4 regions of the Streptomyces fungicidicus genome follow, and region 3 is predicted to be linked to each of the others. Evidence: riboswitches for the same ligand, from Rfam matches in the RefSeq annotation. Region 3 holds a riboswitch; each other region holds the start of a gene.
The links. A riboswitch is a leader RNA that binds a small molecule or an ion and turns the genes downstream of it on or off. The one in region 3 is predicted to bind cyclic di-AMP.
Positions count from the first base shown of each region.

Region 1 (7,691 bases), 1.3 Mb from region 3:
CATGAACTCCTGGATGTCCACGTTGGAGTCGGCGTGCGAGCCGCCGTTCAGGATGTTCATCATCGGCACCGGCAGCAGGTGCGCGTTCGGGCCGCCCAGGTAGCGGAAGAGCGGGAGGTCGCTGGCCTCGGAGGCGGCGTGGGCGACGGCGAGCGAGACGCCGAGGATGGCGTTGGCGCCGAGGGAGCCCTTGTTGTCGGTGGCGTCCAGGTCGAACATCGCCTGGTCGATCAGGCGCTGCTCGGTGGCGTCGTAGCCGACGAGCTCCGGGCCGATCTGCTCGATGACGGCCAGGACGGCCTTCTCGACACCCTTGCCCAGGTAACGGTTGGCATCGCCGTCACGGAGTTCGATGGCCTCGAAGGCACCGGTGGAGGCGCCGGACGGGACGGCGGCACGACCCGTGCTGCCGTCGTCGAGGCCGACCTCGACCTCGACCGTGGGGTTGCCTCGGGAGTCCAGGATTTCCCGGGCTACGACGACGTCGATGGACGGCACGAGCATCTCCTTCATGGATGTGACGCGGGTGAGCAGGGCCACGGCGGGTCCTGCGAGACCGAGCCTAACCGGCTCCGGGCGATCGGCCATCCGGCCACCCGCCCCGTGGACAGAACCGAGAGTAAATTGTTTCCGGACGGAACAAAGCAGTTTTCGGGAAACCCGCGCGGAACCCGGTCCGGTCCCGACATGAGAACCCCGCCCCGGTGCGTACGGGGGAAGACGCACCGGGGCGGGGAGCAGGGGGACCGCTGCCGCTTACTTCAGGTGCAGCTGCTGGCCCGGGAAGATGAGGTCGGCGTCGTCGACGATGTCGTCGTTCAGCTCGAAGAGCTTGGCCCAGCCGCCCTTGACGTCGTGCTCCTTGGCGATCGAGCTCAGGGTGTCGCCCTTGAGGACCTTGTACTCGCCGTCGCCCTTCTCGACCTTCTTGCCGGTCGGGGTGGTGACGGTCTTCTGCTCGGCCTTCGGCTCGGCCTGCTTCTCGGCGGCCGGGCGCTCGGCGGAGCGGGAGGCCTTCTGCTCGGTCTCACGGGTCTCGGTGGAGCCGGAGCCCTGCGAGGAGCCGGAGCCGTTGGAGGAGGAGCCGCTGTAGGCCGCGCCGGACAGGCCGGTGCCGCAGACCGGCCAGGCGCCCTTGCCCTGGCCCGCGAGGACCTTCTCGGCTATCTCGATCTGCTGGGCCTTGCTGGCCTGGTCGGCGGAGGCGGCGTACTGGGTGCCGCCGTACGCGGCCCAGGTGGAGGCCGAGAACTGCAGACCGCCGTAGTAGCCGTTGCCGGTGTTGATGGACCAGTTGCCGCCGGACTCGCACTGGGCGACGGCGTCCCACTCGGAGGCGGTGGCGGCGGAGGCGTTGCCGGCCGCCATCAGCGGGGCGGCGACGGCGGCGGAGGCGACGCCGGCCACGGCGAGCGCGCGGGTGGCCTTGGACGGACGACGGTGCTTGCCCTTGGTGGAAAACAGCATGCTGGGATCCCCTCACCGACGCCTGCGAGGTGAGCTGTCGGGTTCGGGCCGGTTGAGTTGCCCGGCCGCGCCCCTCCCGGGACACGGCTTCACCCCAAGCCGGATCCGGCGTCAACTGCCCGGACTCGGCGCTTACCTTGGGTCCCCCGCTCCTGCCTACGGCGCATTACGCGACGACTGTTCCCGTGCTGCCACTGGCAGGATTCGGCGTGGCGGCAGCCGGGGCCCGCGATGGCGAGCGGTCACGACCGTAGACACGCGATCCGCGGAATATCAAAGACGATCAGGGCTTCTGAGACCTATATCTCACAGTCTTTAAACCGGACATTCAGCGCGAACCATGACGCCAACTGCCGCCGCCGTCAGGCCCTTTCGGGCGTCACTTTTCGCCCGGTTCGACCCCGACCTCAAGCTCCTGACCGGGCAGGATGAGGTCCGGGTCGACGCCGACGACCTGCTCGTTCACGGCGTAGAGCGAGCGCCATCCGCCCTTGAGCTCAAGGGAGTCGGCGATGAACGAGAGGCTGTCGCCGGTGCGCACGGTGTACGAGCCGTCGGCGGCGTCGCGCGAGGCGTCCGCGCCGCGGGAGGCATGCCGTCCGGACGATCCCGGCGCACGGTCCCCGCCGTCACCCTCCTCGGCGCTCACGCCGCGATGACGGCCGTTGCCCGTGTCCTCACCGTCGACGGCCCCCGAAGAACCGGTACTCTGCCCCGACTTGTCCGACTCGTCACTCTTCGGCGCGTTCGAGGCGGAGGGGGAGGCGCCGGATCCCCCGTCGGAGGCGGTGTCCGAATCCTTGCCGGAATCGCTTGACTTGTCGGACTTGGCCGAATCGCCGGCGACGCTCTCGTCATCGGACGAACCGGAGGAAGGGGAGGATTCGCTGGAGTCGGACGATCTGGATGAGTCGGAGGAATCGGATGAGCCGGACCCACTCTTCGTCGAGTCCTCCGACACGCCGGTGTCGATGTCGGCCGATGCCGAGCCCTGCTCCAGGCCCGAGAGCAGCCCGCAGGTGCGCCACGCGCCGACCCCCTGGTCGGCGAGGATCTTCTCGGCCACGGCTATCTGCTGGCCGCGGCTGGCCTGGTCGGCGCTGGGCGCGAAGTCCAGGCCGCCGTAGTTCTCCCAGTCGTCCTGGGTCAACTGCAGTCCGCCGTAGTAACCGTTGCCGGTGTTCTGGCTCCAGGAGCCGCCGCTCTCGCACTCGGCGACCCGGTCCCAGGTGGCGCCGTCGGCCGCGCTCGCGCTGCCTGCCCCGAGGAGGGGGATCGCGATGGCGGAGCCGGTCACTCCGGCCGCGACGAGGAGAGCCGGAGCCTGGCGGGGGCGACGGTGCCGACCGTTCCCGGAGAGCATGCGGAGACCTTTCGCGAGACAGCAATGACGGTGCGGCGAGTCGGAGTACGAGCCACCACACTTGATGGGTGAACGTATCGGCAGTCGATCACTTGTCACAAGTTCATGCCGCGCAGATCACGTGAAGATCACAGACATGAGGGCGTGTCATGTTTGCGCTGGTCCGTTGGCGGGCAGGGCGGACGGCCGCCCGGTCCGTCACGTCCGCGGCGGGGTGAACTCCACGGGCAGCGTGCGCAGTCCGCGCATGATGAGCCCGCCGCGCCAGCGGAGCTCGGCGGGATCCGCGGCGAGCCGCAGGTCCGGGAGGCGGGTCAGCAGGGTGGCGAGCGCGGTCTGGCCCTCCAGCCGGGCCAGCGGGGCGCCCAGGCAGTAGTGGATGCCGTGGCCGTACCCCAGGTGCTGGTTGTCGCGCCGGCCGAGGTCGAGCAGGTCCGGGTCGGCGAACCGCTCCGGGTCCCGGTCCGCCGCCGCCAGCACGACGAGGACGGGGTCGCCGGCCGCGATGCGCTGCCCGCCGAGGGTGACGGGCTCGGTGGCGAACCGCCAGGTGGCGAGCTCCACGGGGCCGTCGTAGCGCAGGAGCTCCTCGACGCCGGTCTCCAGGAGTCCGTGGTCCCCGGCGGCGAGACCCCGCTGCAGCCGCTCGCGCTCGCCGGGATGGGTGAGCAGGGCGTAGGTGCCGTTGCCGATGAGGTTGACGGTGGTCTCGAACCCGGCGAACAGCAGGATGAAGGCCATCGCGGCGGCCTCGTTCTCGGTGAGGTGCTCGCCGTGGTCGGAGGCGCGGATGAGACCGGAGATGAGGTCCTCGCCGGGGGCCGGCTCGGCGGGGAGCGCCTCGCGCTTGCGGTGGATCAGCTCGGCGAGGTACCCGCGCATCTTCTTCACGGAGCGGGCGACTCCGCCCCTCGGTCCTCCGCCGTGACGGATCATCATGCCCGCCCAGTCGCGGAAGTCGTCCTGGTCCTCGCGCGGGACGCCGAGGAGGTCGCAGATGGCGTAGATGGGGAGGGGGAAGGCGAACTCGTGGATGAGGTCCGCGGAGCCGCTGTCCGCGAACCGGTCGATGAGCCCGTCGGCGAGCTCCTGCACCCGGGGCGCGAACTCGGCGACCCGGCGCGGGGTGAACGCCTTGCTGACCAGCCGTCGCAGCCGGGTGTGGTCCGGCGGGTCGATGTTCAGCAGATGCGTCATCAGCTCCGCCTGCCGCTCCCCGGGGATGCCGGTCTTCCCCTTGGCGTGCGCGGGCTCGTCGTGGTGCGCGGGATTCTTGGACAGCCTGCTGTCGGCCAGGGCCTGCCTGGCGTCGCCGTACCGCGTGACCAGCCACGCCTCCACCCCGCTCGGCAGCCGTGTCCTGCGCACCGGCGCGTGCTCGCGCAGCCAGGCGTAGGCGGGATAGGGATCGGCGGCGAACTCCCAGCTGAACAGCTCGGGGGTGGGGGTGGAGGCGGAGGGGTGGTTGGTCACACCTCGACGGTAGCGGGCGGGCGGGGCGGGCCCGTCCCGCGCTATCCCCCGCTCTGCCCCTCCGCCGCCCGTATCGCGTCGCGGTACACCCGCGCCGCCGCCCGCAGCGCCGCCTCCGGGTCCACCCCGGCGGCCTCCGCCCGCACCGCCAGCGCCAGCAGCTCGTAACCGACGTCCTCCCCCGCCGGCAGCGGCACCTCCAGTCCCGCGCTCCGCGCCCGCGACCCCAGTTTCGCCGCCAGCGCCAGCCCGGGCTGCCCGATCGGCACCCCCTCCGTCACCGAGCTGCGCCGCTTCTCCTCGGCCTTGGTGCGCATCCAGTGCGCCTTGACGTCCTCCGGCGTGTCCGCCGTCTCCTCGCCGAAGACGTGCGGGTGGCGGTGGATCAGCTTGGCGACGATGCCGCCGGCCACGTCGTCGACCGAGAAGGGCGCGTCGGGGTCCTCCTCCGCTATACGGGCGTGGAAGACGACCTGGAGCAGCACGTCCCCCAGTTCCTCGCGCAGCTCGTCCCGGTCGCCCTCCTCGATGGCCTCGACGAGTTCGTACGCCTCCTCGATGCCGTACTTCGCCAGGCCCTTGTGGGTCTGCCGGGACGACCACGGGCACTCGGCGCGGATCCGGTCCATGACCTGCACCAGGTCGAGCAGCCGGGCGCCGGGGAGGTCGTAGGAGGCGGGCAGCAGCTCCAGACCGGGCATCCGGACCCTGCCCGACCCGGCCAGCCGGGCGAGTCCGTCGGTGAGCGCGGGTTCGCCCTCGCCGGTGGCGACGACCACCACCGTCCGCCCGCCGGAGCAGGCGCCGACGATCTCCTCGGCGGTCGGTGACGCCTCCTCGACCGGTATCCCGGCCTCCCGCAGATACGGCAGCTGCGGGTGGGCGCCGTCCGCGCACAGCACCCTGTCGGCCGCGTGCAGGGCCTGCCAGGCCGGCCAGGACAGCAGGCCGGGCGCGACACGGTGGCTGGTGGTGAGCAGGACGACGCGGCCGGTGGCGGCCTCGGAGCTCGGTGCGGGGCTGTGTGCGTTCACGCTTCGAAACTAGCCCACCGCGCCGACAGCCCCCGAGTTGTCCACAGGCCGGTTGCCGAGGGACCGGTTGTCCACAGGCCGGTCGTCCACAGGCGGCCGGTCAGAGCGTCTGCGGCATCCCGGCCGCCGTGACGTCCCGTACCCACGGCGTCTTGGCGTCGACCCGGCTGCTCTTCTCCACGTCCCAGTCGCCGTAGCGCGGGTTGAGGTCGACGTCGAGCTTCTTGCTCGCCTCGGACAGCGCCTGCCAGAACTCGGGCCGGCTGGTGTCGGTGCCGAGCCGCTGGGCCAGCTTCTGTGCCTGGACCTGGAGGCGGAAGTTGTCGTCGAGGCGCTGCGGCGGGATGCCGTACTGCTGCAGCCAGGCCGCCTCCAGCGCCTCGGCGCCGCCGGTCTGCTGCTCCAGGCCGGACCGCATCTGCTGGACCTCCTTGCGGGTGACGCTCACGCCGGCGTCCCGCGCGGCGCGCTCCAGCACGCGGTCCAGGACCATGCTGTGCAGGGTGTCGCGGGTGAGGGTGCCGGTCCGGGCGATGGCCTGCTGGTACTGGGCGTCGTCCGGTACGGCCGCCCGCTGGGCCGCGCGGACCTCGTCGACGCGGTTCTCCAGCTGCGACACGGTGATCCGCTCGCCGCCGACGACGGCCGCCGCACCGGGGTGCGCGTCGTTTCCGCAGGCGGTGAGCAGGGGTGCCGCCGCGGCGATCGCGGCGGTGAGGAGGAGCGCGGTGCGACGGCGGCGGTGCAAGGAGACCTCCTGAGGAGAGCTTGTGCGGCGGTGCACAAAGTCTTGCGGTGATCGATGGTAGGCATCGGCCAAGCTCTGGCCAACCCATTCGACCAACGATTCACGGCAACTTCCGGCACCGGCACGGGGGCCGTCCGGACGTACGGCCCGTCCGCGCGCCGTCCGCGGCCCCCTCGGGGCCCTCGCCGTCCCGCTAGCCGCGCACCTGCCCCAGCCACTGCAGGGTCCGCCGGATGTCGGCGGCCAGCGGGTGCCCGGGGCCCTGCACGCGTTCCACGTCGTGCAGCAGCCGGACCAGCGTGTCGTGGGCGGCGGCACGGTCGCCGAGGGCGAGCAGCAGATGCCCGATGCGGCGGCGCACGTCATGGGCGAGCTGCGGGTCGCCCGCCGCCACGTACTGGTTCTCGTAGTACCCCAGCAGCGCCCGGTACTCGGCGAGCGCCGCCGCCGGTTCGCCGAGCTGTTCCAGGCACTGGGCGGACTCGTAGCGGTAGCGCAGGGACTGCGGGTCGGCCTGGCCCGCCTCGGCGGCGCGTTCGTCGGCGAGGCGGCGCAGCTCGGGCAGGGCGCGCCGGTACTGGCCGTCGTCCAGGAGCGTGGCCGCGTACTGCTTGCGCAGGGTGCGGACGACCGGGGAGTGCTCGCCGTGCTGGTCGGCGGCGACGGGCAGGATCGAGCCGAGGATGTCGACGGCCTGGGTGATGCGGCCCTCGCCGAGCAGCCGCTTCACCTCGTCCACGGCCGCGGCGACATCGGCCTTCTCCCCCGTCGGCGCCGGCGCCGCGGCGGGCGCCGGCTGGGGGGCGGGGGTGCGCGCCCGGTCCGGCCAGGGGGCGTGCGGGCGCAGGAAGGGGCGGGTGGGGTCCAGCGGGGCGCCGGTGGGCGTTCCCCGTGCGGGGAGCAGCAGCGCCAGGTGTTCGTAGACCTCCTGCGCGGAGTCCGGGCGGTGCTGGGGGTCCTTGGCGAGCAGGCGCAGCACCAGGGCCTCCAGGGCCTCGGGGACCTCCGGGCGGAGCCGGCGCACCGGCACCGGCGGCTCGTACAGGTGCCGGTGCAGCACTCCGAGCGCCGTGGAGCCGGCGAACGGCACGTCGCCGCTGAGGAGTTCGTGCATCAGCACGCCGAGCGCGTACAGGTCCGTGTACGGGCCGACCGCGCCGCCCATCGCCTGCTCGGGGGCCATGTAGGCGGGCGATCCGATGGGCGAACCGGTGTGCGTCAGCCGGGTGGTGTCGCTGTCCATGACGGAGGCGACGCCGAGGTCGAGCACGGTGACGGTGCCGTCCTGCTTCACCATCACGTTGCGCGGCTTGAGGTCGCGGTGGACGATCGGCACGGCGTGCACGGCGCTCAGCACCGCGCACAGCTGGGCCGCGACCGCGACCGTCCACTGCCACGGGTAGGGGTCGTGTTCGGCGAGGTGGTCGCCGAGGTCGGCGCCGTCGACGTACTGCATGACGAGGAACAGTTCCTCGCCCTCGCTGCCCGCGTCGTGCACGGTGACCAGTCCGGGGTGGTCGACCTGCGCGGTCACCCGGCACTCGCGCACGAAGCGGCGGCGCAGCTCGTCGGCCTCCTGGCCGGCCACCTTGTCGGGCCGCAGCAG
Region 1 covers NZ_CP023407.1:3,169,292-3,176,982, forward strand. The annotation lists gene eno (phosphopyruvate hydratase) at 1-498, opposite strand, end outside; gene CNQ36_RS14215 (LysM peptidoglycan-binding domain-containing protein) at 757-1,467, opposite strand; cyclic di-AMP (ydaO/yuaA leader) riboswitch at 1,472-1,641, opposite strand; gene CNQ36_RS14220 (LysM peptidoglycan-binding domain-containing protein) at 1,847-2,830, opposite strand; gene CNQ36_RS14225 (cytochrome P450 family protein) at 3,029-4,303, opposite strand; gene CNQ36_RS14230 (nucleoside triphosphate pyrophosphohydrolase) at 4,345-5,337, opposite strand; gene CNQ36_RS14235 (SurA N-terminal domain-containing protein) at 5,438-6,085, opposite strand; gene CNQ36_RS14240 (serine/threonine-protein kinase) at 6,279-7,691, opposite strand, start outside.
Region 1: linked by a shared signal. The riboswitch ahead of CNQ36_RS14215 (LysM peptidoglycan-binding domain-containing protein) and the one ahead of CNQ36_RS20645 (transglycosylase SLT domain-containing protein) in region 3 are both predicted to bind cyclic di-AMP.

Region 2 (7,691 bases), 3.4 Mb from region 3:
TACATTTTTTACAGAGGCAACCAGACAGGAGGGGCTCTCATGACCCGACCGTCCGCCCGGCACGTCCTGCCCGAGTTCACCGAACGCACGATGTCCGGGCAACGGACGATGGACCCGTACGCGAAGCTGCTCCAGGAACGGATCGTCATCCTCGGGACACGGATCGACGAGACCTCCGCGAACGATGTGATGGCCCAGTTCATGTACCTGGAGCACCACGCCCCGGACCAGGACATCTCGCTGTACATCAACTCCCCCGGGGGCTCCTTCCACGCCATGTCGGCGATCCACGACACGCTGCGCTACGTCACCTGCGACGTGGAGACCGTCTGCCTGGGCCAGGCGGAGGGGGCCGCCGCGCTACTGCTGGCCGCCGGCGCCCCGGGCAAGCGGCTCGTACTGCCCGGCTCCCGCCTCGTGCTCCGTCAGCCCGTCCTCCTGGAGCCCGTCGAGGGACAGACGAGCGACCTGGCGATCCAGGCCGAGGAGCTGAACCGCATCCGGGCCCGGATGGAGGAGATGCTGGTCCGCCACACCGGCCGCACCGCGGAACAGGTCCGGGCGGACATCGAGCGGGACACGGTCCTCGACGCCGGGGCGGCGGTCGAGTACGGCCTGGCGGACCGCGTCGTGCCCCACCGCAGGAGCCTCTCGCCCGCCTCAGGCGCGAGGTGAGCCGCCGGTGCTGCCCCCCGAGTTGCCTCCGCTGCCCGCGCTGACCCGCGCGGAGGCCGAGCTGATCGACCGTTACCTCGAGGCCGTCGACCTGCTCGGCCGGGTCAATCCCGCCCTCGGCGGCGACACCTACCGCGGGCTGCGTGCCGCCCAGGCGCTGGTCGGCAAGGCGATCGCGCTGCGCGACGCGCTGACCCTGATGCACGGGCGCGGCGAGAGCGAGCTGCACTCCGCCACGCTGGCCCGGGCCCTGCGGGTGCTGGACGGCGAACGGCGCACGGCCCGGGTCACCCTGCCGCCCGAGTCCGGCAGTTGACCCGCGCGCACCCGGCACGACGACCCCGGTCGGCGGTGCGCCCCGGCCGGGGTTGAAACGGACCAAACGGCTTACCACCATCCGGCGTAGACGAACCTGCTGTTTTCGGGGCGCCGAAGTTGCTCACCCTGCGCACCCGAATGCCGGAATGAGTCGTTCCACCGCTGGTCCGCGACTCCGCCGGGTGTCGGCCGACTCCCCGAACAGTGGGGTGTCCACCCGAACGGATGAGTGGTGAGTAACAACACAAACCACCCGTTCCGTTGGGTTTTCGATCGCGCCATGAGCCAAGATCCCTGACTGACGACAAGACCCCGCCGCCGCGGCGGGGCGATCCGGGCGGACGCCGAGTCCTGCCGCCGCCCGGATGACGGGTCGACAGGAGTGGATCGGCAGGAGTGGAGGACCCAAGCACGACGGGCCGCCGGAGCGTCAGTTCCGAGCAGTCCTTGGGGTGAAGCCGCACTCGTGCGGCCGGGCCACTTCGCCAGCCCGAATCCGACAGGTCATCCTTCACAGGCGGCTGACGAAGGGTTGCGCATGACTGCGCTCAATCGTGTCCCGTCTCTCATGGCCCGGGCCGGCACGGCCTCGGCCCTCACCCTGGCCGCCGTGGGCGGCACCATCGCGGTCCCGGGAGCCGCCTCGGAGGCCGCGGCCGCGGGCCTGGCCACCAAGGCGCTGCACATCGCCGCTTCCAAGAAGGGCTCCCCCTACCAGTGGGGCGCCATAGGGCCGAACAGGTTCGACTGCTCCGGTCTGACGCTGTACTCGTTCAAGAAGGCGGGCAAGAAGCTGCCGCGCACCGCCGACCAGCAGTACAACCACACACGCCATGTCTCCGCCAAGAGTCGCAAGGCGGGAGACCTGGTGTTCTTCCACTCGGGCGGCTACGTCTACCACGTCGGCATCTACGCGGGTAAGGGCAAGATCTGGCACGCCCCGAAGACCGGGGACGTGGTGCGCCTGCAGAAGATCTGGACCCGCAGCGTCTCGTACGGCCGGGTGAGGTGATCCGCGGGGGCGGCGGCACCGAGGGGCCCGCCGTCCCGACGTCCGTGGACGAGAGGGCGCCTACTGCTCCCGCCGGCCCGCCGCCGTGACCGTCTCGGCGGCCTGGGCGGTCTGGACGGCCTGGGCGGCCCACGGGAGCTCCACCGAGACCGTCTTGCCACCCTCACGCGTGGGGCGGATCCTCAGCCTGCCGCCGCACTCCGCGGTCAGCCAGCGAATGATGACCAGCCCGCGGCCGTTGTCCTGCTGAACCGCCGCGGGCAGCCGCTTGGGGAACCCCGGGTGGCTGTCCGTCACCCCGATGTGCACCCGCTCGTCACGGATCAGGACGATGTCCACCGTGAACGTGGGGGACTGCCCGAACGTGTGCTGCACCGCGTTGGTGGCGAGCTCGGAGACGATCAGCCGGACGGTGTCGCACAGTTCCGCGTCCGCCGGCATCCCCCATTCCTCCAGCGTGCCCACCACATGCGCACGGGCGGCGGAGACCGAGCCGGGATCGCTCGGCAGAGTGACGGATGCTTCCAGATGGTCTGCCATGGCGACGTCGTCCCTTTCCCACGGAACCGCGGTCCGGCACGGGGCGGCTGGTTCGAGTACGGTCCCGCACTGGTGGTTCGTCGTCAGACTGCCATCACCGCACGGCGCTGGGCGGCGATCCACCAAGATATGCATATATCTGTCGCCCGAAGCGGTGAACTCTGCGACGGGAGAGCGTATCCGGGCGGCTCGGAAGGAGTAAGGAGAAGCCCATGCAGAACGGTCCCGCGGTGCGCCGCCGGAAGCTGGGCGCCGAATTGCGCGCGCTGCGCACCTCGGCCAACCTCACCAGTGGTGAGGCGGCCCGGCTGGCGGGCTGGCACCAGTCGAAGGTGAGCCGGATCGAGACGGGCACGAGCGGGGTGAAACCGGCCGACGTGCGGCTGCTGCTCGACGTCTACGGTGTCGGCGATCCGCAGCTGCGGCAGTTGCTGCTGGTCCTCTCGGGCTCCGGTGACGACGGCGGCCGGCACCACTGGTGGCACGCCTACCGGGGCGTACTGCCGCCCACCTACCGGGACTTCATCAGCCTGGAGTCGCAGGCCAGCGCGATGCGCACCCTGGAGACCACGGTGATTCCCGGACTGCTGCAGACGCCGGAGTACGCCCGCGCGGTGACGGAGGCGGCGCTGGAGGGCGCGTCGGAGGAACGGCTGGACGCGCTGGTGGAGGTGCGGCTTGCCCGGCAGGACGTGCTGCGGGCGGAGCCGCCGCTGGAGCTGAGCGCGGTCCTGGACGAGGCGGTGCTGCGCCGGGAGGTCGGCGGTCCCGGTGTGATGTCCCGGCAGCTGAACCGGCTGGTCGAGGCGGCCCGGCTGCCCCAGGTGCGCCTGCAGGTCCTGCCCTTCACCGCCGGTGCGCATATCGGCGTGACAGGTCCTTTCGTAATCTTTTCATTTTCGCGCACTTCTGATCTGGATGTGGTTGTTCTCGACCACTTGACGAGTAGCCTCCACCTCGAGCGGAAAGAAGACCTCCGGGCCTACTCGGAGGCCTTCAACGCCCTTTCGATCCACGCCCTTTCGCCCGAGGACTCGTTGGATTTCATCGCCGGTGCCGCAGCCGGCGTGTAAGGAGGCACGATGCCCGCACCGCCTCGGACCATCCCTTCCAGCCCCGCACTGCGCGATGCCCGGTGGCTGCGCAGCAGCTACAGCACGGGGGCGAACAACTGTGTGGAGACGGCCCGGCCGACCACCGGAGCCCTGGCCGGACTGCTCGCCGTGCGCGACTCCAAGGCCCCGGACGGGCCCGCGCTGCTCTTCTCACCGGGCAGCTGGACGGAGTTCCTGAACGGGGTCCGCTGAGCGGACCCCGGATCGCCCACCCGACCGATCACCCCGTCGTCGAGCGACACACGGCCGTGCCCCGCCGACTCATGGCCGCGTCTCGCCGATCACCCGTACAGCGCGTTCGATCTCCGCCCCGGACAGGTCCGCGCGGGCGGTCAGCCTGAGCCGTGACACGCCGTCGGGCACGGAAGGAGGACGGAAACAGCCCACGGACAGGCCGGCCGCCCGGCAGTCGGCCGCCCAACGCACGGCCTGCTCCGGGGAAGGAGCACGCACGGAGACGACCGCGGCGTCCGGACGCACCGCTTCCAGGCCCGCGGCCGTCAGCCGGGTGTGCAGTTCCCGCGCGACCTCACCGGCCCGCGCCGCGCGGGCCGGTTCGCGGCGCAGCAGCCGGAGCGCCGCCAGCGCCGCGCCGGCCGCCGCGGGGGCGAGTCCCGTGTCGAAGATGAACGTCCGGGCCGCGTTGACCAGGTGGCCGATCACCCGGGAGGGCCCGAGCACCGCTCCGCCCTGGCCGCCGAGCGACTTGGACAGCGTCACCGTCACGACGACGTCGTCGGCGCCCGCCAGTCCCGCCGCGTGCGGCGCCCCGCGCCCGCCGTCGCCGAGCACGCCGAGGCCGTGCGCGTCGTCGAGCACCAGACCCGCGCCGTGCTCCCGGCACGCCTCCGCGAGCCCGGTGAGCGGGGCGGCGTCGCCGTCCACCGAGAACACCGTGTCGGAGACCGCGACCGCGGGCCCCTCGTGCCCGCCCAGCGCCTTGCGCACGGCGTCCGGGTCGGCGTGCGCCGCGACCTGCGTCGTCCCGCGGGCCAGCCGGCAGCCGTCGATCAGCGAGGCGTGGTTGCCCGCGTCGGAGACGATCAGGGAGCCGTGCGGGGCCAGCGCGGTGACGGCGGCGAGGTTGGCCGCGTACCCGGAGGAGAAGACCAGGGCCGCCTCGAAGCCGCAGAAGTCCGCCAGTTCGCCCTCCAGCTCGGCGTGGAGTTCGGTGCTGCCTGTGACGAGCCGGGAGCCGGTCGAACCGCCGCCCCAGGTCCGCGCGGCCCGCGCCGCGCCCTCGGTGACTTCCGGGTGCCTGGCGAGGCCCAGATAGTCGTTGCTCGCCAGATCGAGCAGCGGGGACTCGGCCGCCCGCGGACGCAGGGTGCGCACGAGCCCGGCCCGGCGGCGCAGTTCCGCCTGCTCGTCGATCCAGCCGAACGCCATGGGTCCTCCAGGGCTTTTGTAGGCAGTGCACAGACACTAGCGGCAGCCCGTACGGACCACTGTGTGGCAATACCCACACCTCGAAGCGCCTCTGTTGTACGAACTCTCCTTGGCCCCGGCGGGTCGGGTAGGACAGGATCGGCTCTCATGGACCTGCTGAACACGCTGGTGGACAAGGGGCTTCGGCGCGAGACGCCGACCCGCGCGGAAGCTCTGGCCGTCCTCGCGACGTCCGACGACGACCTGCTCGATGTGGTGGCCGCGGCCGGCAAGGTGCGCCGTCACTGGTTCGGCCGACGGGTGAAGCTCAACTACCTCGTCAATCTCAAGTCCGGCCTGTGCCCGGAGGACTGCTCCTACTGCTCCCAGCGGCTCGGTTCCAAGGCCGACATCCTCAAGTACACCTGGCTGAAGCCGGACCAGGCCTCCCAGGCGGCCGCCGCCGGTCTCGCGGGCGGGGCCAAACGGGTGTGCCTGGTGGCGAGCGGGCGGGGTCCGACCGACCGTGACGTGGACCGGGTCTCCGACACCATCCGGGCCATCAAGGAGCAGAACGAGGGCGTCGAGGTGTGCGCCTGTCTGGGGCTGCTCTCCGACGGCCAGGCGGAGCGGCTGCGCCAGGCCGGCGCGGACGCCTACAACCACAACCTCAACACGTCCGAGTCGACGTACGGGGACATCACCACCACGCACACGTACGCCGACCGGGTGGACACGGTGCAGAAGGCGCACGCGGCCGGCCTGTCCGCCTGTTCGGGTCTCATCGCCGGCATGGGCGAGTCCGACGAGGACCTGGTCGACGTGGTCCTCTCGCTGCGCGAGCTGGACCCGGACTCGGTGCCGGTCAACTTCCTGATCCCGATGGACGGCACTCCGCTCGCCGGGGAGTGGCACCTGACCCCGCAGCGCTGTCTGCGCATCCTGGCGATGGTGCGGTTCGTCTGCCCGGACGTGGAGGTGCGGATCGCCGGCGGCCGTGAGGTCCATCTGCGCACCATGCAGCCGCTCGCGCTGCACCTGGCCAACTCGGTCTTCCTGGGCGACTACCTCACCAGCGAGGGCCAGGCGGGCAAGGCGGACCTGGAGATGATCGCGGACGCCGGGTTCGAGGTGGAGGGCGCCGACCAGGTGACGCTGCCCGGGCACCGCGCGGCCGGCGGCGGCTGCGGCTCCCACGAGGGCGGCGGCGCCTGCGGTACGGCGCCCGAGGCTGCGGGAGCGTGCGGGAGCGCGGCCGACGCGCCGCGCACCGATCTGGTCGCGGTGCGCCGCCGAGGCGCCGGAACGGACCTCGCGCCCAATGCCTGAGCGGTCCGTCGCCGAGCTGCTGGAACTGGACCGGCGGCACGTGTGGCATCCGTACGGGCCGATGCCGGGCCGTCAGGAACCGCTCGTCGTGGAGTCGGCGAGCGGGGTACGGCTGAGGCTCGCCGACGGTGCGGGCGAGCTGGTCGACGGGATGTCGTCCTGGTGGTCGGCGATCCACGGCTACAACCACCCGGTGCTCAACGAGGCCGCCGGAGCGCAGCTCGGGCGGATGAGCCATGTGATGTTCGGCGGGCTCACCCACGAGCCCGCCGTGCGGCTGGCGAAGCTCCTTGTCGACATGTCGCCGGAGGGCCTGGAGCACGTGTTCCTGGCCGACTCCGGGTCGGTGTCGGTCGAGGTCGCGATGAAGATGTGCCTCCAGTACTGGCGTTCGCTGGGTCGGCCGGAGAAGCGGCGGCTGCTGACCTGGCGGGGCGGCTACCACGGCGACACCTGGCAGCCGATGTCGGTGTGCGACCCCGAGGGCGGGATGCACGAGCTGTGGTCCGGGGTGCTGCCGCGCCAGGTGTTCGCCGACGCCCCGCCCGCGGAGTACGAGGAGTCGTACGCCGGCCACCTGTGGGAGACGGTCGAACGCCACGCGGGCGAACTGGCCGCGGTGATCGTGGAGCCGGTGGTGCAGGGCGCGGGCGGGATGCGGTTCCACTCCCCCGCGTATCTGCGGGTGCTGCGCGAGGCGTGCGACGCGCACGACGTGCTGCTGGTGTTCGACGAGATCGCGACCGGGTTCGGGCGCACGGGCGCGCTGTTCGCGGCCGGGCACGCGGCGGTGACCCCGGATGTGATGTGCGTGGGCAAGGCGCTGACCGGCGGCTACCTCACCATGGCGGCGACGCTGTGCACCGCACGGGTGGCGGACGGCATCTCCCGCGGCGAGGTGCCCGTGCTGGCGCACGGTCCGACCTTCATGGGCAATCCGCTGGCGGCGGCCGTGGCCTGCGCCTCCGTCGAGCTGCTGCTCGGGCAGGACTGGCTCGCGGAGGTCAAGCGGATCGAGACCGGGCTGCGCGAGGGGCTGGCTCCGGCGGCCGGGCTGCCCGGGGTGCGGGAGGTGCGGGTGCTGGGCGCCATCGGGGTGGTGCAGCTCGATCACCCGGTGGACATGGAGGCGGCCACCCGGGCCGCCGTGCGCGAAGGGGTCTGGCTGCGGCCGTTCCGCGATCTGATCTACACCATGCCGCCGTACGTCACGGGTGACGCGGACGTGGCGCGGATCGCCCGCGCGGTGTGCGCGGCGGCGAAGGAGGGATGACATGCCGGTGATGGTGATCACGGGGACGGGCACCGAGGTCGGCAAGACCGTGGTGACGGCC
Region 2 covers NZ_CP023407.1:1,101,930-1,109,620, forward strand. The annotation lists gene CNQ36_RS04865 (ATP-dependent Clp protease proteolytic subunit) at 40-675, shown strand; gene CNQ36_RS04870 (hypothetical protein) at 683-991, shown strand; cyclic di-AMP (ydaO/yuaA leader) riboswitch at 1,339-1,528, shown strand; gene CNQ36_RS04875 (C40 family peptidase) at 1,532-2,005, shown strand; gene CNQ36_RS04880 (ATP-binding protein) at 2,066-2,545, opposite strand; gene CNQ36_RS04885 (helix-turn-helix domain-containing protein) at 2,758-3,618, shown strand; gene CNQ36_RS04890 (DUF397 domain-containing protein) at 3,628-3,852, shown strand; gene CNQ36_RS04895 (8-amino-7-oxononanoate synthase) at 3,922-5,049, opposite strand; gene bioB (biotin synthase BioB) at 5,197-6,357, shown strand; gene CNQ36_RS04905 (adenosylmethionine--8-amino-7-oxononanoate transaminase) at 6,350-7,630, shown strand; gene bioD (dethiobiotin synthase) at 7,632-7,691, shown strand, end outside.
Region 2: linked by a shared signal. The riboswitch ahead of CNQ36_RS04875 (C40 family peptidase) and the one ahead of CNQ36_RS20645 (transglycosylase SLT domain-containing protein) in region 3 are both predicted to bind cyclic di-AMP.

Region 3 (7,691 bases):
CGTCCCGAGCTACTCGGGCAAGGACCGGATCAACTACTTCCCGCCGGGCGAGGTCGCCCTGGTCCAGCGGCTCTTCGACGAGGCGCCCGCGGGCTCCCTGGTCGTCGCCGCCAACCGCAACTACCCGCTCGCCCACCAGTCGTACGGGACCGTCGGCCACTACTGGTTCCTGGACGACGACCGCCGGCACGTCGACGAGATCCTCAGGAGCCCGGCCGCCACCCTCGCCCGCGACATGGCCGGAGTGGAGCGCCCGGGCCGCGCCTACCTGCTGCTCACCCAGGGGCAGCGGGCCGACTCGGAAATGAACGGTCAGCTCACCGGCGACCAGCTGGACCGCATACAGGAGTCCGTCGCCGCCTCCCCCCGCTTCCGCGAGGTCGCGGAGAACGGGGCGGGCGTGGTCTACGAACTCCGGACCGAAGGAGGAGCGGCGCGATGACACCCCAGGACCTCATGGCGCGCATGCTCCCGCCGTTCGCCGGCTGGCTGGCGCTGGCCGCCCTCGCGCTGCCCGGCGGCTCGCCACTGCGCGGCGCGGCGGTCGCCGTGTTCCTGGCGGCCGGCCCCGGCGCGGCACTGGTCGGCCTCTGCGGGCCGGCACTGCGCGCACGCCCCGCCCGGGGGCCGGTCGAGACCCGCAGGAGCGGCTTCGCCCACCGCTCCGACCAGCTGGAGCGGCTGATGCTGGTCGTCCTCGTCAGCGTCGGCGCGGTGATGGTCGTCGCGACGGCGCTGATCGCCACGCACACCTTCAGCGCACCACGGGTGCTGCTGACGCTGACCCTCCTGACCACCCTCGCCGCGTTCTGCCCGCGGCTGCGCGCCTCACCGGCGCCCGGCACACCGAAGGGTTCCGTTCCGTGACGTCCCACCGCACCTTTCGCCCCGGCGGCGGCCGACGGCGGCTGCTGCTCACGTCCGCCACGGTCGTCGGCGCGCTCCTCGTCGCCCTGCTCGCCCTGCGCGACGCCTCCGGTCCGGCACGGCCCTCCGCGACGCGCGCGGAATGCCGGCCCACGGCCCTGCTCGAACCGCCGTGCGGCGCCTGGTTCGGCGCGTTCGTGCCGCACGACCGGCACGACCTGGCGGACAGGGTGCGGGCCTACGAGGAACGCGTGGGCCGCACCCTCGACGTCGTCTACACGTACCACGACATGTCCCTGCCCCAAGAGGCTCGCAGGGAGGGGCAGTTGCTCACCCCGGAGGAACAGGACGTCGGCGAGGACCGCATGCTGCTGCTGTCCTGGGAGAGCAAGTGGTGGGGCGGTACGGAGGAACAGCAGCCGACGTGGAAGGAGATCGCGGCCGGGGGGCTGGACCGGACCGTCATCGACGTCCAGGCCCGGCGGATCAAGGACTACGGCGAGCGCACCGGCAGGAAGGTCTTCCTCTCCTTCGACCTGGAGATGGACACCCGCACCCCGCAGAACGGCACACCGGCCGAGTACGTGAAGGCGTACCGGCACATCCACGACCGGTTCCGGGAGCTGGGTGTCGACAACGTGGTGTGGACCTGGATCATCACCGGCTACCTCGGCCACGCCGCCCTGTTCGAGCGGATGTACCCGGGGGACCGGTACGTCGACTGGATCGGCTACAACCAGTACAACTACTACCGCTGCCACAACGCGGACTGGCTCACCTTCGCGCAGACCCAGACCGCCGCCCACGCGTGGATACGCGCGCACATCTCCGGCGACAAGCCGCTGATGCTCTCCGAGTTCGGCACCGCGGACGACCCGGCCCGCCCCGGCCGGCAGGCCGAGTGGTACGCGCGGGTGCCGCGGGTGCTGAAGAGCCTGGACGGGGTCAGGGCGGCCCTCCAGTGGAACCACCGGGACCCCGGCCCCCACTGCGATCTGTCGGTGGCCGGGGACGCGGCGTGGGCGAGCCTGCGCGAGGCGGTGTCCGACCCGTACCTGAACCAGCCGTCGGGCTGACGGGGCCGGCCGGCGGCGCTCAGCCCGCGAAGCGCGGCCCGTTGAGCGCCGCCAGGCCGCGCCGGTACCAGCGCCAGGCGAGCGTCCGCGCACCGTCCCCGTACGGGGCGATCCGCGCCCCGTCGCCCGCCAGCCAGGCCTCGACGTCGGCGACGGTGTGGCTCCTGCGGACGATCAGCCGGGCGATGCGGTAGCGCTCGTCCCGGCCGGAACTGAGCGCGTGCCGCACGGCGGTGGCCGTCTCGTATCCGGCACGGGCGGCCATGGCGCGCACCCGCGGACTGTTGTAGCCGTGCGGATAGGCGAGGTGCGGGACGGAGTGGCCGAGAGCGTCCTCCAGCACGGCCTTGGAGTCGACCAGTTCGGCGCGCAGCCGGCGGGGGGTGAGCGTGTCCAGCTGGGCGTGGGTGACGGTGTGGCTGCCGATCTCCATCCCGGACCGCTCCAGCCGCACCGCCCGGTCCAGGGTCATCATCGGCGCGGGCGGCAGCAGACTGCGGCCGCCCGGGGCCACGGCGCCGGTGGTGAGATAGGCGGTGGCGGGCAGTCCACGGGCGGCCAGGGCGTCGGCGGTGGGGCCGGGCAGGTCGGCGAAGCCGTCGTCGAAGGTGAGCAGCACCGGCCGCGGCGGCAGCGGCGCCCGCCCGGCGAGATGGCCGGCCAGGGCGCTGATGGTGACGGGCGTGCGGCCGCTGTCCACGACGGCGTCCAGGTGGGCCGCGAACTGCCGGGGCGTGACGGTGAACTCGGCGATCCAGTCCGGCGGATCGTCCATCACGGCGTGGTAGAGGAACACGGGCACGGCCGCCGGGTTCATCGCGTCCCCCTTCCCGCCGTGCTCACCGGGGCGCGCCGGGCCCGCAGATAACCGAGCGGCCCGTACAGCATTCCCCTGCGCTGCAGTCGTGACAGACGGCGCGGCCAGGGATGGGTGCGGGTGTCATGCGCGCCCGGCGCACCGCCGCCGTCCGTGTCGCGCGCCTCGGTCAGCGCGCGGGCGCGGGCCAGACCGCGCGGCAGCCGGGCGAGGAACGCCGGCAGCAGCGCGGGACGGTTGACCAGGATCGCGGTGAGATAGGCGGTGAGGCCGGCCCCGTAGCCGTACGCCTGGGTCTCCAGGTCGGACCAGGTCTCCCGGTGGTGGTGCCACACCAGCGCGTACGGCGTGTAGCGCAGCCGGTGCCCCTGGGCGAGGACGCGGACGAAGCCGTACAGGTCGTCGCCGCCCCGCGCGGCCGTCCCGGCTCCGGTCGCCGGGTCGAATCCGCCGACGGCACGCAGCACGTCCGTGCGGAACGCCATGTTCGCGCCGGAGCCGAAGCGGCCCGCGGTGAAGGGGAACAGCGGCTCGTCGCGCGGCGGGTCCCCGGGGTCGTACGTCGTCGGGGTGAAGCCCTTCGCGAAGCCGCCGTGGCTCTCCAGGAGGACCTGGGCCGGGGTGCGCAGCCGGGCGGGCAGGATCAGCCCGGTGGCGCAGCCGAGCCGCGGGTCGGCGGCGAACGGCGCGGTCAGTTCGCCGAGCCAGCGGGGATCGGCCACCACGTCGTCGTCGGTGAAGGCGACGACCTCGCCCCGCGCCAGCGCCAGCCCCCTGTTGTGCGCGACCGCGAGTCCTGGCACCGGCTCGCACACGTAGCGCACCCGCTCCCCGTACTTCCGCTCCACCAGTTCCCGGGTCCCGCCGGTCACCGGCGCGTTGTCGACGACGACGACCTCGAACCGCGGATGGTCCTGCGCGAGCAGCGAGTCCAGCGCCCGGGCGAGCTGCCCGGCCCGCTCCCGGGTGGCCACGACGACCGAGGCGTACGGCGGCACCGCCGCATTCCCCGCCGCATTCCCCGCCGCATTCCCCGCCGCGTTCCCCGCCGCGTCCCCCGCGGCGGCCTCCCGCGGCGCCCCGGAGGCCGCCGCCGTCAGGACCGCCCGCGGGTCCGCGCCCTCCGGCACACGGGTCAGCAGGGTGGCCACCGGCCGGCCCGACCGTCTGACCAGCAGGAACACCTCGCCATGGGTCACCGGCGGGCCCCCGGGGCCGGGTCTCAGCACGGCCTCGTCACCGTCCAGGTCGAGGTCGGCGACCTGCACGGCGCCGATCTCCAGGAACCGCCGTATCTCCTCCCGCACCACCGCTCTCCGGGACACCCGTCCTCCCCTCCTCACGGCCGGCGCAGCCGCGCCGCGCCCCTCAGGACCCGCGACGCCGGCGCCGCGAGGCGCGGATGGGCGCGGACGAAGCCGTGCGCGCGGCGCACGGGCTCACGGCTCAGCCAGTGCAGCGCCGCGCCCACGCCCGGACGGGTCACCGCCCCCTCGTAGACGGCGAGTTCGCCCGTCTTCAGCGAGTCCTTGTACTCGGCGGGGCCGCGCCCCATGTCGAGCATCCCGATGCCCTCGGCCGCCGCCGCCTCGGCCATCCGCAGATGCAGCACGAGACCGGGCGAGTACTTCGCGAACTCCACGTCGTAGGCCGGGAACCAGCAGGCCAGCACGGACGCCGACCGCAGCCCGAAGTGCGCGGCGACCGGGCGGTCACCGGCGTACAGGACCGACAGGGTGCCCGTGCACTGCGCGGACCGGGTCTCGGCGAGCCGGCCCACGAGCCGGGCGATCCACTCCCGCGCGAACCGGTCGCGGCGCCCGGTCCTGCGGTACTGCGCCGACTTCCACCCGACGAGCGCGCGCAGCGCGGCCGGGTCCCGCTCGTCGAAGACGAACCGCACGGCCCCGGCCCGGCGGCCCAGCCTGCGCTCCTTGGCCAGCGTGGTCTTCAGGAACTTCGGCGACTGGGTGCGCAGCACCGACTCGTACGTCTCGTAGCCCTTCTCCACGTCGATGACGTAGGTGGCGTGCTCCTCGGCCGCGTACGGCACGAACAACCCCTGGCCGGCCTCCAGGTTGTCGAAGGCGAAGCTCGACACCGAGCAGCCGCGCAGCAGTTCACCGGCCTCCGGGGCCGCACCGGGGGCCAGGACCGCGCCCTGGCAGTCCGACACCCCGAGCCCGATCGCCCTGCCCTGCCCCCACGCGCCCCGCTCGTACGGCAGGAAGCCCGCCGGTTCCGCCCGCTCGTACAGCACCGCGACCCGGGCCTGTGGCCGGACCCGGCCCACCGCGACGGTGAACTCCGGTTCCATGAAGGGGTTGCGCGGCGCGTCCGCCAGGGCGCGCAGTTCCCGCCAGCGCTCCCGCTCCCCCTCGCCGAGTTCCCGCGGACTCAGCACACGCATGCGTCCACCGCTCACCTGACCCCCCGATCAAGTCCCCCCTGGACATCTGGAAGGTACCGCCCGGGACCGGCTCGCCGGTAGATAGCGGCGCATGTTCTCGCCAAACGGGGAAAGAGTCCTCAACCGGTCCGTACCCGGCGATGACGGAAGGCGAACCGCACCGAAAGCGAGCCGTTCCGTACACGGTGGGCAGCGGATCCGTCCACGGTGAATCGGGCCGTCGTGTTGTCCGTATTCTCTGATCATGGCCGCACCCACCGCATATTCACTCATCGCCACCGACCTGGACGGGACGCTGCTGCGCGGCGACGACACCCTCTCCGACCGGTCCCTCGCCGCGCTCGCGCGGGCGGAGCGGGCCGGCGCGCGGCACCTCGTGGTGACGGGGCGCCCGGCTCCCAGAGTGCAGCCGCTCCTGGACGACCTCGGCTGCACGGGGCTCGCGGTGTGCGGACAGGGCGCGCAGGTGTACGACGCCGGCGCGGACCGGATGCTGTGGTCCGTCACGCTGGACCGGGAACTGGCGGAGACCGCGCTCGGCAAGATCGAGGCCGAGGTGGGGGAGGTGTACGCCGCGGTCGACCAGGACGGGGTCGACGGGCTGACGCTGATCGAGCCCGGCTATCTGATGCCGCACCCGACCCTGCCTGCCGTACGGGTCGAGCGGCGCGCCGAGCTGTGGGACCGGCCGATCAGCAAGGTGCTGCTGCGCCACCCGGACCTGTCCGACGACGCGTTGGCGGCGGCGGCGCGGTCGGTGGTCGGCTCGCTGGCCACGGTCACCATGTCGGGGCCGGGCACCGTGGAGCTCCAGCCGTGCGGGGTGACCAAGGCGACCGGTCTCGCGCTGGCCGCCGAGCACCTGGGGCTGAGCGCGGCCGGGACCGTCGCCTTCGGCGACATGCCGAACGACATCCCCATGTTCGACTGGGCCGCCCACGGGGTCGCCATGGGCAACGCGCATCCGGAGCTGAAGGCGGTGGCCGACGAGGTCACCACGTCGAACGAGGACGACGGCGTGGCCGTCGTCCTCGAGCGACTGTTCGATGGTGCGGCCGTGCTGGGCCGTCAGCGGTCGGCTCAGTACGCGCTGAAGACGTTGTCGATGGAGCCGTAGCGGTCGGCGGCGTAGTTGCAGGCCGCCGTGATGTTCGCGACCGGGTCGTACGGGTCGAAGGCGGTGCCGGGCACGTGGTAGGCCTGGAAGGTCGGGTCGATGACCTGCAGCAGACCCTTCGACGGGGTGCCGGCGGCGGCGTTGGAGTCCCAGTTGTTGATGGCGAGCGGGTTGCCGGAGGACTCGCGCATGATGTTGCGGTGGATGCCGTCGTAGCTGCCGGGGATGCCGTTCTGCGCCATGACGTCCAGCGACTCGCGGATCCAGCCGTCGAGGTTGTCCGGGTAGGCCGTCGTGGAGGCGGCGGCCGCGGTGGTGTCGGTGGTCGCCGCGGAGGCGGCGGTGGCGCCGAACAGCGGCAGGGCGACCATGGCGACGCCGGTGCCGGCGACGGCGAGCGAGCGGACGAGGCGGCGGTTGCCGAAGCGCGGGCGCTGGGCGGGAGCAGACATGTGTGGGTTCCTCTCCTACGCCTGCGAGGTGAGCTGTCGGGTTCGGGCGGGAGAGTGCCCGGCCGTGCCCCTGCGGGCATGGCTTCACCCCGAGCCGTCCCGGCGCGTGGCCGGTCCGGCGGCTTACCTGGGTCCCCCGCTCCTGCCGTACTGAGTGATCGTCGGTGGTGGATGCGGGCGGCGGCAGGATTAGGCGTCCACCCGGCAGGCCGGGAACGTATGCGAGAGCGGATGCCGGGAACAAGTGTGGGAATCACATAAGGGGCCGTTTGATCTTCGAATGGGGGTTTTGGGCTACTTGATCCTTTGCGATTGCCAAGGGTCAACTTCCGTCCGGTGGAAGGGGAAACGCCGGTGCGGGGGAGGGGCGGACGGGCGGCGTTCGGGCGTGACTCACTTCACTGGCGGCAGGCCCGGAGAGTATTTACCGCCAAGGGGAATTCGCTTGCCAATTGCGGCAAATCGGACGGCGGTCCGGGCAGGATGGTTGGCGGGTCGCTACGCCCGGGAAGTAGGGGAATGTCCGTTGCTATCAGCCGATCAAAAGCACTCCGTTCCCGGTCCCGTACCGCCCTGCCCGTAACCCTGGGCGCTGGCGGTGATCGAAACGTGACCGGATACGCTGACTCGAGTGATGGCAGCGACCTATCGACAATCCCTGTAATCGCCAGAAGACACCAGCAGACAGGAGACCCCTCGTGACCGTCGTCGGGCCGTTCGGGCTGAGCGTGCGGGACCAGGCTCTGGAAGCCGATGTCCAGGCCGGATTGACGGCTGTCGAGGAGGGACTGCTCGAGGCCACCAAGAGCGAGGTGCCCCTCATCACGGGGGCCGCCCAGCACCTGGTGCGGGCCGGCGGCAAACGCTTCCGCCCCCTGCTGGTGATGCTCTCCGCCCAGTTCGGCGACCCCTACGCGCCCGGTGTCGTGCCCTCGGCCGTGGTGGTGGAGCT
Region 3 covers NZ_CP023407.1:4,500,048-4,507,738, forward strand. The annotation lists gene CNQ36_RS20610 (glycosyltransferase) at 1-442, shown strand, start outside; gene CNQ36_RS20615 (hypothetical protein) at 439-867, shown strand; gene CNQ36_RS20620 (glycosyl hydrolase) at 864-1,943, shown strand; gene CNQ36_RS20625 (polysaccharide deacetylase family protein) at 1,963-2,760, opposite strand; gene CNQ36_RS20630 (glycosyltransferase family 2 protein) at 2,757-4,085, opposite strand; gene CNQ36_RS20635 (GNAT family N-acetyltransferase) at 4,100-5,170, opposite strand; gene CNQ36_RS20640 (HAD family hydrolase) at 5,415-6,287, shown strand; gene CNQ36_RS20645 (transglycosylase SLT domain-containing protein) at 6,251-6,739, opposite strand; cyclic di-AMP (ydaO/yuaA leader) riboswitch at 6,743-6,906, opposite strand; gene CNQ36_RS20650 (polyprenyl synthetase family protein) at 7,438-7,691, shown strand, end outside.

Region 4 (7,691 bases), 210 kb from region 3:
AGCGGTGAGACGAAGGGGAGGGCGGGCGCGACGGCGCCCCGCGGGCGCCGGGCCGCGCGGCCCCTCCCCGGTTCGCCCCGACACCGGACCGGCGCGGGGCGGCACCGAACCGGCCTACGCCTGCGCGGGCTGACGGACGTTCGCCCGCACCCAGTCCACGATGGACGCCGTGGTCGCCCCCGGAGTGAAGATCTCCGCGACGCCCTTCTCCTTCAGCGGCGCGATGTCCCCCTCGGGGATGATGCCGCCGCCGAAGACCAGGATGTCGGCCGCGTCCCGCTCCCTGAGCAGCTCGATCACCGCGGCGAAGAGCGTGTTGTGCGCCCCGGAGAGGATGGACAGACCGATCGCGTCGGCGTCCTCCTGGATCGCGGTGTCGACGATCTGCTCGGGCGTCTGGTGGAGCCCGGTGTAGATCACCTCCATACCGGCGTCGCGCAGCGCCCGCGCGATCACCTTGGCCCCGCGATCGTGGCCGTCGAGCCCCGGCTTGGCCACCACCACGCGGATCGGACCGGCTGCCACACCCATCACTGCCTCCATGAAGCGACTACATCCATCCGTACCGACAAGTACCGCACACATCCGTCATGCCGCGCACATCGCTCGGTCCTCCCGGCCCGAACCGGCCGGAGAAGTGAACGAACGTTATCTCCAGCATCCCGCAACCGGCAGTTTCACGGTGCACAGGGAGGGGCAAATCACACGGTGGGACACGTTCACCGCGCAGCGTTCCCGGCCTCCGGGGCCCCCACACCGCGTGCCCGTGCGGCACTCGGGCATCGGTGGGAACATGCGCATAAGGGATTCGAACCGAGGTCGCCGCGCCACCACGCCCCCTCGACACACCGCACGCGCGCACCGTCGACCGCTCTCGTAGCGATTTCCCATGAGGGCACACGGGGGACAGGGCTGTCCTTCCGCGTGCCGACAGGAGGTCGGCCATGAAGGTCACCCAGGCAGCACTCCCCTTCCTGCCGCTCTGCCGGCGTCTTCTGCCGACCCGGCTGGCGGATCTCTCCCTGGCCCTGCTGAAGGCCACCGCCCTGGAGCTGGCGATCCTGGCGGGCCACCTCCTGCTGTACCCCGCGGGCATCGTCCAGGAGCGCCGGGGCGGCAGTCCCGAGCTGCCGGCGCCGGGCGGCACCGCGAAGCTGCCGAGGGAGGCCAGGCCCCCCGTGGTGCTGCTGCACGGCTTCATCGACAACCGCTCGGTCTTCGTCCTGCTGCGCCGCAGCCTCGCGCAGCACGGCAGGCAGCAGATCGAGTCGCTCAACTACTCGCCGCTGACCTGTGACATCCGCATCGCGGCCGAACTGCTCGGCCGGCACATAGAGCAGGTGTGCGAACGCACGGGGAGCCGTCAGGTCGACGTGGTCGGCCACAGCCTCGGCGGTCTCATCGCCCGGTACTACGTGCAGCGGCTGGGCGGCGACACCCGGGTGCGGACGCTCGTCACGCTCGGTACCCCGCACTCCGGCACCCGCGTCGCGCCGCTGGCCAACGCGCACCCGATCGTGCGCCAGATGCGCCCCGGCTCACCGGTGCTCGAGGAGCTCGCACAGCCCGCGCCGGGCTGCCGTACGCACTTCGTCGCCTTCTGGAGCGACCTGGACCACATCATGGACCCGCTGGAGTCGGCGTGCATCGAGCACCCCGACCTGACGACGGCGAACGTCCGGGTGAGCGGCGTCGGCCACCTCGCCCTGCCCGTGCACCCGGCCGTGGCGACCGGCATCCGCGAGGCCCTGGACACGGCGCGCCCCGGAGAGCCGTCCACCGGCCGGCCGTCGGGCCTCACCGTGGCCTGACCGCCGTCCCGGCCCGGCGGCCGGGTGAAGGCGCCGGCGCGACACGCCCGGCACCGGCGCCTCGTGGCGACCCGGGGGAACCTCTCCGCCCTCGGCGGAAATCCGAACAACAACGGTCCGGGACGGCCCACTTGCCGCCGTCGACCGATCACCTTCTCGAACAAATCTCGAACATAGAGCCAAGACCGCGCCCGTCGTCCGCCAAAACAGGGCCGAATGCCCGTTTCCTGCGCGCGTGAAACCTGCGGAAGATTGTCGTGCCCGCGTACCGCCGGGTACAGTCGCCGCACTGCTCTGGCAGCCCCTGTTGTCGAGGCGAAAGAGAAGTTGGTGAACGACCGTCACCCGTCGGGGACAATGGCCCCGGCTCCGGCTTCCGATGCCGCCTCGGCGCCCTACGCGTCGTACGGCTCCCAGGAAGCCCAGTACGGCGACTTCACCACGTACGGCGGCTACGACGCCACCGGTTTTGGCGCCACCCACTTCGGGACCGGCGGCCACACCTCCGGAGGCTTCGCCACCGACCCCCTCTTCGGTGACCTCCCCGGCACCGGCCAGGACACGGGCACGTACGACACCGGGCACTGGCCCGCGAACGGACACGAGACCGGGCAGTACGACGCGTACGCGGCCCAGCAGCAGTCCGGGTACGACACCGGCGGCTACGACGCGACCGCCTGGACCACCGGCCACCAGCCGATGACGGCGATCCCCACGCAGGCCGGCTCCCCGGAGACCGGCGCCCAGTGGGACTCCGGTGAGTGGCTGCAGGCCGGGCAGGCCGGGGGCACCGCCGACCAGACCCAGCAGTGGGACTGGGGCACGCAGACCTTCGACAGCGGCGTCTACGACGCCACGCAGTGGAACTCCGACGGCGGCGAGACCACCGCCCAGGCCCCCGCGCCCGACGCGTACGACCCGTCGGCCGAGTCGTACGACCCGCAGGGCGAGTCCTACGAACCGCAGGCAGCGTCCTACGAGACCTACGGCCAGGAGCCCTACGAGACCCCCGGCACCGAGCCCGCCGACACCGGTGAGATGCCCGCGGTGGCCCTGCTCGACGAGCAGGAGGAGACCGTTCCGGCTCCCCCGTCGCCGCGCGCCGCCTCGCGCGCGGGGTCCCGTTCCCGCCGCCGTTCGCCCGCCAAGCGCTCCGCGCTGCTGACGGTGGCCGTGCCCTCGGCGTGCGTGATGGGCGTCGCGGGCATCGCCGCCGCCTCGGTCGGCGGCCTGACCGACGAGGGCGGCCAGGAGACGACGACGACCGCCGCGGACGCCCCGCCGGTGCAGCCGTCCGCCGCAAACATCAAGCTCGACACCCAGCTGGAGAGCCTCGCCGCCGGCGCCGACGACTTCGCCGACCGCGCCAGCCGCACCCAGGAGCGCATCGACCTCAAGGCGCAGCAGGAGGCCGACCGCAAGGCGGCCGCCGAGGAGGCTGCCCGCAAGGAGCGGCTGCGGCCGAAGTTCGCGCTGCCGGTCGCACAGCACGGCCTCAGCGCCTACTACGGCCAGTCCGGCATCAACTGGATGTCCGTGCACTCCGGCATCGACTTCCCCGTGTCGTACGGCGCGACGGTGATGGCCGCGACCGACGGCACGGTGCGCACGCAGTACAACTCCGCCTACGGCAACATGATGATCGTGACGGCGATGGACGGCACGGAGACGTGGTACTGCCACCTCTCCAGTTACCAGGTACCCTCCGGCACGGCCGTCAAGGCGGGCGACCCGATCGCCTTCTCCGGGAACTCCGGCAACTCCACCGGTCCGCACCTGCACTTCGAGGTCCGCCCGGGCGGCGGCTCGGCGATCGACCCGCTCGCCTGGTTCCGCAGCCACGGCCTCGACCCGTCGTAGGACCGGGCGGCCCCGGCCCACGACGGGTCCCTCAGCCGGGACGGCTAGAGCTTCTCCACCGGCGCGTACCGCAGCAGCAGCCGCTTGGGCTTGTCGCCGAAGTCGATCGTCGCCTCCGCGTTCGCCCCCGTGCCCTTCACCGCGACCACGGTGCCCAGGCCGAACTGGTCGTGCGTGACCCGGTCCCCGACCGCCAGCGACACCACGGGGTTCTCAGCGGTCCGCCGGGTGGCGAAGCCGGAGGCGCCCGCCGCCGACGAGCGGGAGCGGGAGGACGACAGCGAGGCCGCCACGCCCGACGCCCGACCGGACGACACGGGCGCGCTCGCCCCCGTCCGCTTCCACTCCAGATGGGCGGCCGGGATCTCTTCCAGGAAGCGCGAGGGCGGGTTGTAGGACGGCTGCCCCCAGGCGCTGCGCAGCGTCGACCGGGTGAGGTACAGGCGCTCCCGCGCGCGGGTGATGCCCACGTACGCCAGCCGCCGCTCCTCCTCGAGCTCCTTGGTCTGGCCGAGGGCGCGCATGTGCGGGAAGACGCCGTCCTCCATGCCGGTGAGGAAGACGACCGGGAACTCCAGGCCCTTGGCGGTGTGCAGGGTCATCAGGGTGATGACGCCGGAGCCGTCCTCGTCCTCGTCGGGGATCTGGTCGGAGTCGGCGACCAGGGCGACCTGCTCCAGGAAGTCGGACAGCGCGACCGACTCGCCCTCCCCTCGCTCCTGCTCGAACTCCAGCGCGACCGCCGCGAGTTCCTGGAGGTTCTCGATGCGGGTCTCGTCCTGCGGGTCGGTGGAGGCCTGCAACTCGGCCAGATAGCCGGTGCGTTCGAGGATGGCCTCCAGGACCGTCGCCGGGCCGGCCCCGGACTCGACGACCGTACGGAGCTCCTCCATCAGCGTGTTGAACCGCTTCACGGCGTTCGACGAGCGGGCGGCCATGCCGTACGCCTCGTCGACGCGCTTGAGTGCCTGCGGGAAGCTGATCTTCTCGCGCTGCGCGAGCGCGTCGATCATCGCCTCGGCGCGGTCGCCGATGCCCCGCTTGGGCACGTTGAGGATGCGGCGCAGCGGCACCGAGTCCTCGGGGTTGGCGAGCACCCGCAGGTAGGCCAGGACGTCCCGGACCTCCTTGCGCTCGTAGAAGCGGACGCCGCCGACGACCTTGTAGGGCAGTCCGACGCGGATGAAGATCTCCTCGAAGACACGGGACTGGGCGTTGGTGCGGTAGAAGACCGCGACGTCGCCCGCCTTCGCCTCGCCCGCGTCCGTGAGGCGGTCTATCTCGTCGGCGACGAACTGCGCCTCGTCGTGCTCGGTGTCCGCGACGTACCCGGTGATCCGCGCGCCCGAGCCGGCGTTGGTCCACAGGTTCTTGGGGCGGCGCGACTCGTTGCGCTCGATGACGGCGTTGGCGGCGCTCAGGATGGTCTGGGTGGAGCGGTAGTTCTGCTCCAGCAGGATCGTCGTCGCGTCCGGGTAGTCCTCCTCGAACTGGAGGATGTTGCGGATCGTCGCGCCCCGGAAGGCGTAGATCGACTGGTCGGCGTCGCCCACCACGCACAGCTCGGCGGGCGGCACCTCGGCCTCCGGCGGTACGTCGACGGGGTGCTCCACGGTGCCGACGAGCTCGCGGACCAGGGAGTACTGGGCGTGGTTGGTGTCCTGGTACTCGTCGACCAGGACGTGCCGGAAGCGGCGGCGGTAGTGCTCGGCGACGTCCGGGAAGGCGCGGAGCAGGTTGACCGTCGTCATGATCAGGTCGTCGAAGTCGAGCGCGTTCGCCTCGCGCAGCCGCGACTGGTAGAGCGCGTAGGCCTGGGCGAGGGTCTTCTCGAAACCGTCGGCGGCCTGGGCCGCGAAGTCCTCCTCGTCGATCAGCTCGTTCTTCAGGTTGCTGATCTTGGCGCTGAAGGACTTCGGCGGGAAGCGCTTGGGATCGAGGTCCAGGTCACGGCAGACCAGGGCCATCAGCCGCTTGGAGTCGGCGGCGTCGTAGATCGAGAACGACGACGTGAACCCGAGTCTCTTGCTCTCGCGGCGCAGGATGCGCACACACGCGCTGTGGAACGTCATGACCCACATGGCGTTGGCCCGCGGGCCGACGAGCTGCTCGACGCGCTCCTTCATCTCGCCCGCGGCCTTGTTGGTGAAGGTGATCGCGAGGATCTGGCCCGGGTGCACGTGCCGCTCGGCCAGCAGGTGGGCGATGCGGTGGGTGAGCACCCGGGTCTTGCCGGAGCCGGCGCCGGCCACGATGAGCAGCGGGGAGCCGGAGTGCACGACGGCGGCACGCTGGTTGTCGTTCAGCCCCTCGAGGAGCGCGGCGGCGTCGAGCACCGGGCGCGGGGCGCCGTCCCTGTAGTAGGCGTCCCTTTCCGGCGGCACGTCGAACTTCCCGCCGAACAGGTCGTCCGGAACCTGCTCCGGCACGTGCTCGTCCTCGGGCGGCGGCGGGGGCTCGTCCGCGGGGCCCCGCTGGGCCTGGAGGTCCGCCAGGAAGCTGTCGTCAAAGAGGCTGCTCATCGCTCTCCGAGTCTAGGGTGCCCCACCGACAACCCGGGGCCGCCCCGGAAACATCCCCGGGATTCCGGCGGGCCGGCCGGGGCGGGCACCCTCCAGCACCGCGGCCTCACCCTGAGTGACCGGGAAGATCAGGTCACGAAAATGTATCGGGCATATCACCCATCAACCTTCACAGGGGCCACACGAGTTGGCTACGGTGCGGGCGGGCCGCTCGACCCCCACCGGCGAACGTCGCCGGGCCGCGCGGCCTCCGCCGAGTCCGTCCCTGCCCACCGCGGCAGCCGGAGCCGGGGACCCACCGAGACCTTGGGGTGAATCGGCCCACTCCCTCACGGAGCGGCCGTAGGGCAACCCTTCCGAAGCACCACCCGCCCGAACCCGACAGCTAACCCGGTAGGCGGAGTATGGAAGGAGTCGCCTCCCTTGGCGTCGCACCGCAAGTCGCGCACCCCCGGCCCGCGCGTGGCAGGCATACGGACCCCGGTCCTCGCCACGGCCGCGCTGACCTCCGTGGCCCTGTTGTCCCAGACGGCCAACGCCGCCCCCACGGACGACGACAGGCCGAGCCTGGAGGAGGTCGAGAAGAAGGTCGGCGACCTCTACCGGCAGGCCGAGTCGGCGACCGAGAAGTACAACGCGGCCAAGGAGAAGACCGCGAAGCAGCGCAAGCAGGTGGACACGCTCCTCGACGACGTGGCCAAGCGCACGCAGAAGCTCAACGAGGCGCGGGAGGAACTGGGCTCCTTCGCGGCCGCCCAGTACCGGACCGGCGCCGGCATCCCCGACACCGCGACCTTCCTCCTCGCGGACACGCCCCAGGACATCTTCGACCAGAGCCAGCTGATGGACCGGATGACCGGCCGCCAGAAGGTCGCGGTCGACGACTACGTCACCCAGCAGTCCGAGACGATGAAGAAGCGCCAGGAGGCCACCGAGAGCCTCGAGACGCTCACCGAGTCCCAGGGCGACCTGAAGACGGCCAAGGCCACCGTCCAGAAGAAGCTCGGCGACGCGCGTGAGCTGATGGCGAAGCTGACCGCCGAGGAGAAGGCGCGGCTCGCGGCGATCGAGAAGAAGAAGCAGCAGGAGGCCGCCCGCAAGGCCGCCGAGCTGGCACGCCAGCAGGCGGAGCGGCAGAAGGCGCAGGAGGAGGCCGCTCAGCAGGAGAGCGGCACCTCGGGCTCGTCGGAGTCCTCCGGCTCGGGCACCTCACCGTCGACGTCGACGGACTCCTCGTACGCCGCCAAGGCCGAGAAGGCGATCGCCTTCGCCCGCGCGCAGATCGGCAAGCCGTACGTCTGGGGCGCCACCGGCCCCGGCTCCTACGACTGCTCCGGCCTCACCCAGGCCGCCTGGAAGGCCGCCGGCGTCACCCTGCCGCGCACCACCTACGACCAGGTCGACGCCGGCACGACGGTCCCCGTCTCCCAGGCCCAGCCCGGCGACCTGGTCTTCTTCTACGACGACATCACCCATGTGGGCATCTACATCGGCAACG
Region 4 covers NZ_CP023407.1:4,710,153-4,717,843, reverse strand. The annotation lists gene CNQ36_RS21725 (coenzyme B12-dependent isobutyryl CoA mutase small subunit) at 115-531, opposite strand; gene CNQ36_RS21720 (esterase/lipase family protein) at 945-1,811, shown strand; gene CNQ36_RS21715 (M23 family metallopeptidase) at 2,028-3,671, shown strand; gene pcrA (DNA helicase PcrA) at 3,716-6,193, opposite strand; cyclic di-AMP (ydaO/yuaA leader) riboswitch at 6,450-6,608, shown strand; gene CNQ36_RS21705 (C40 family peptidase) at 6,617-7,691, shown strand, end outside.
Region 4: linked by a shared signal. The riboswitch ahead of CNQ36_RS21705 (C40 family peptidase) and the one ahead of CNQ36_RS20645 (transglycosylase SLT domain-containing protein) in region 3 are both predicted to bind cyclic di-AMP.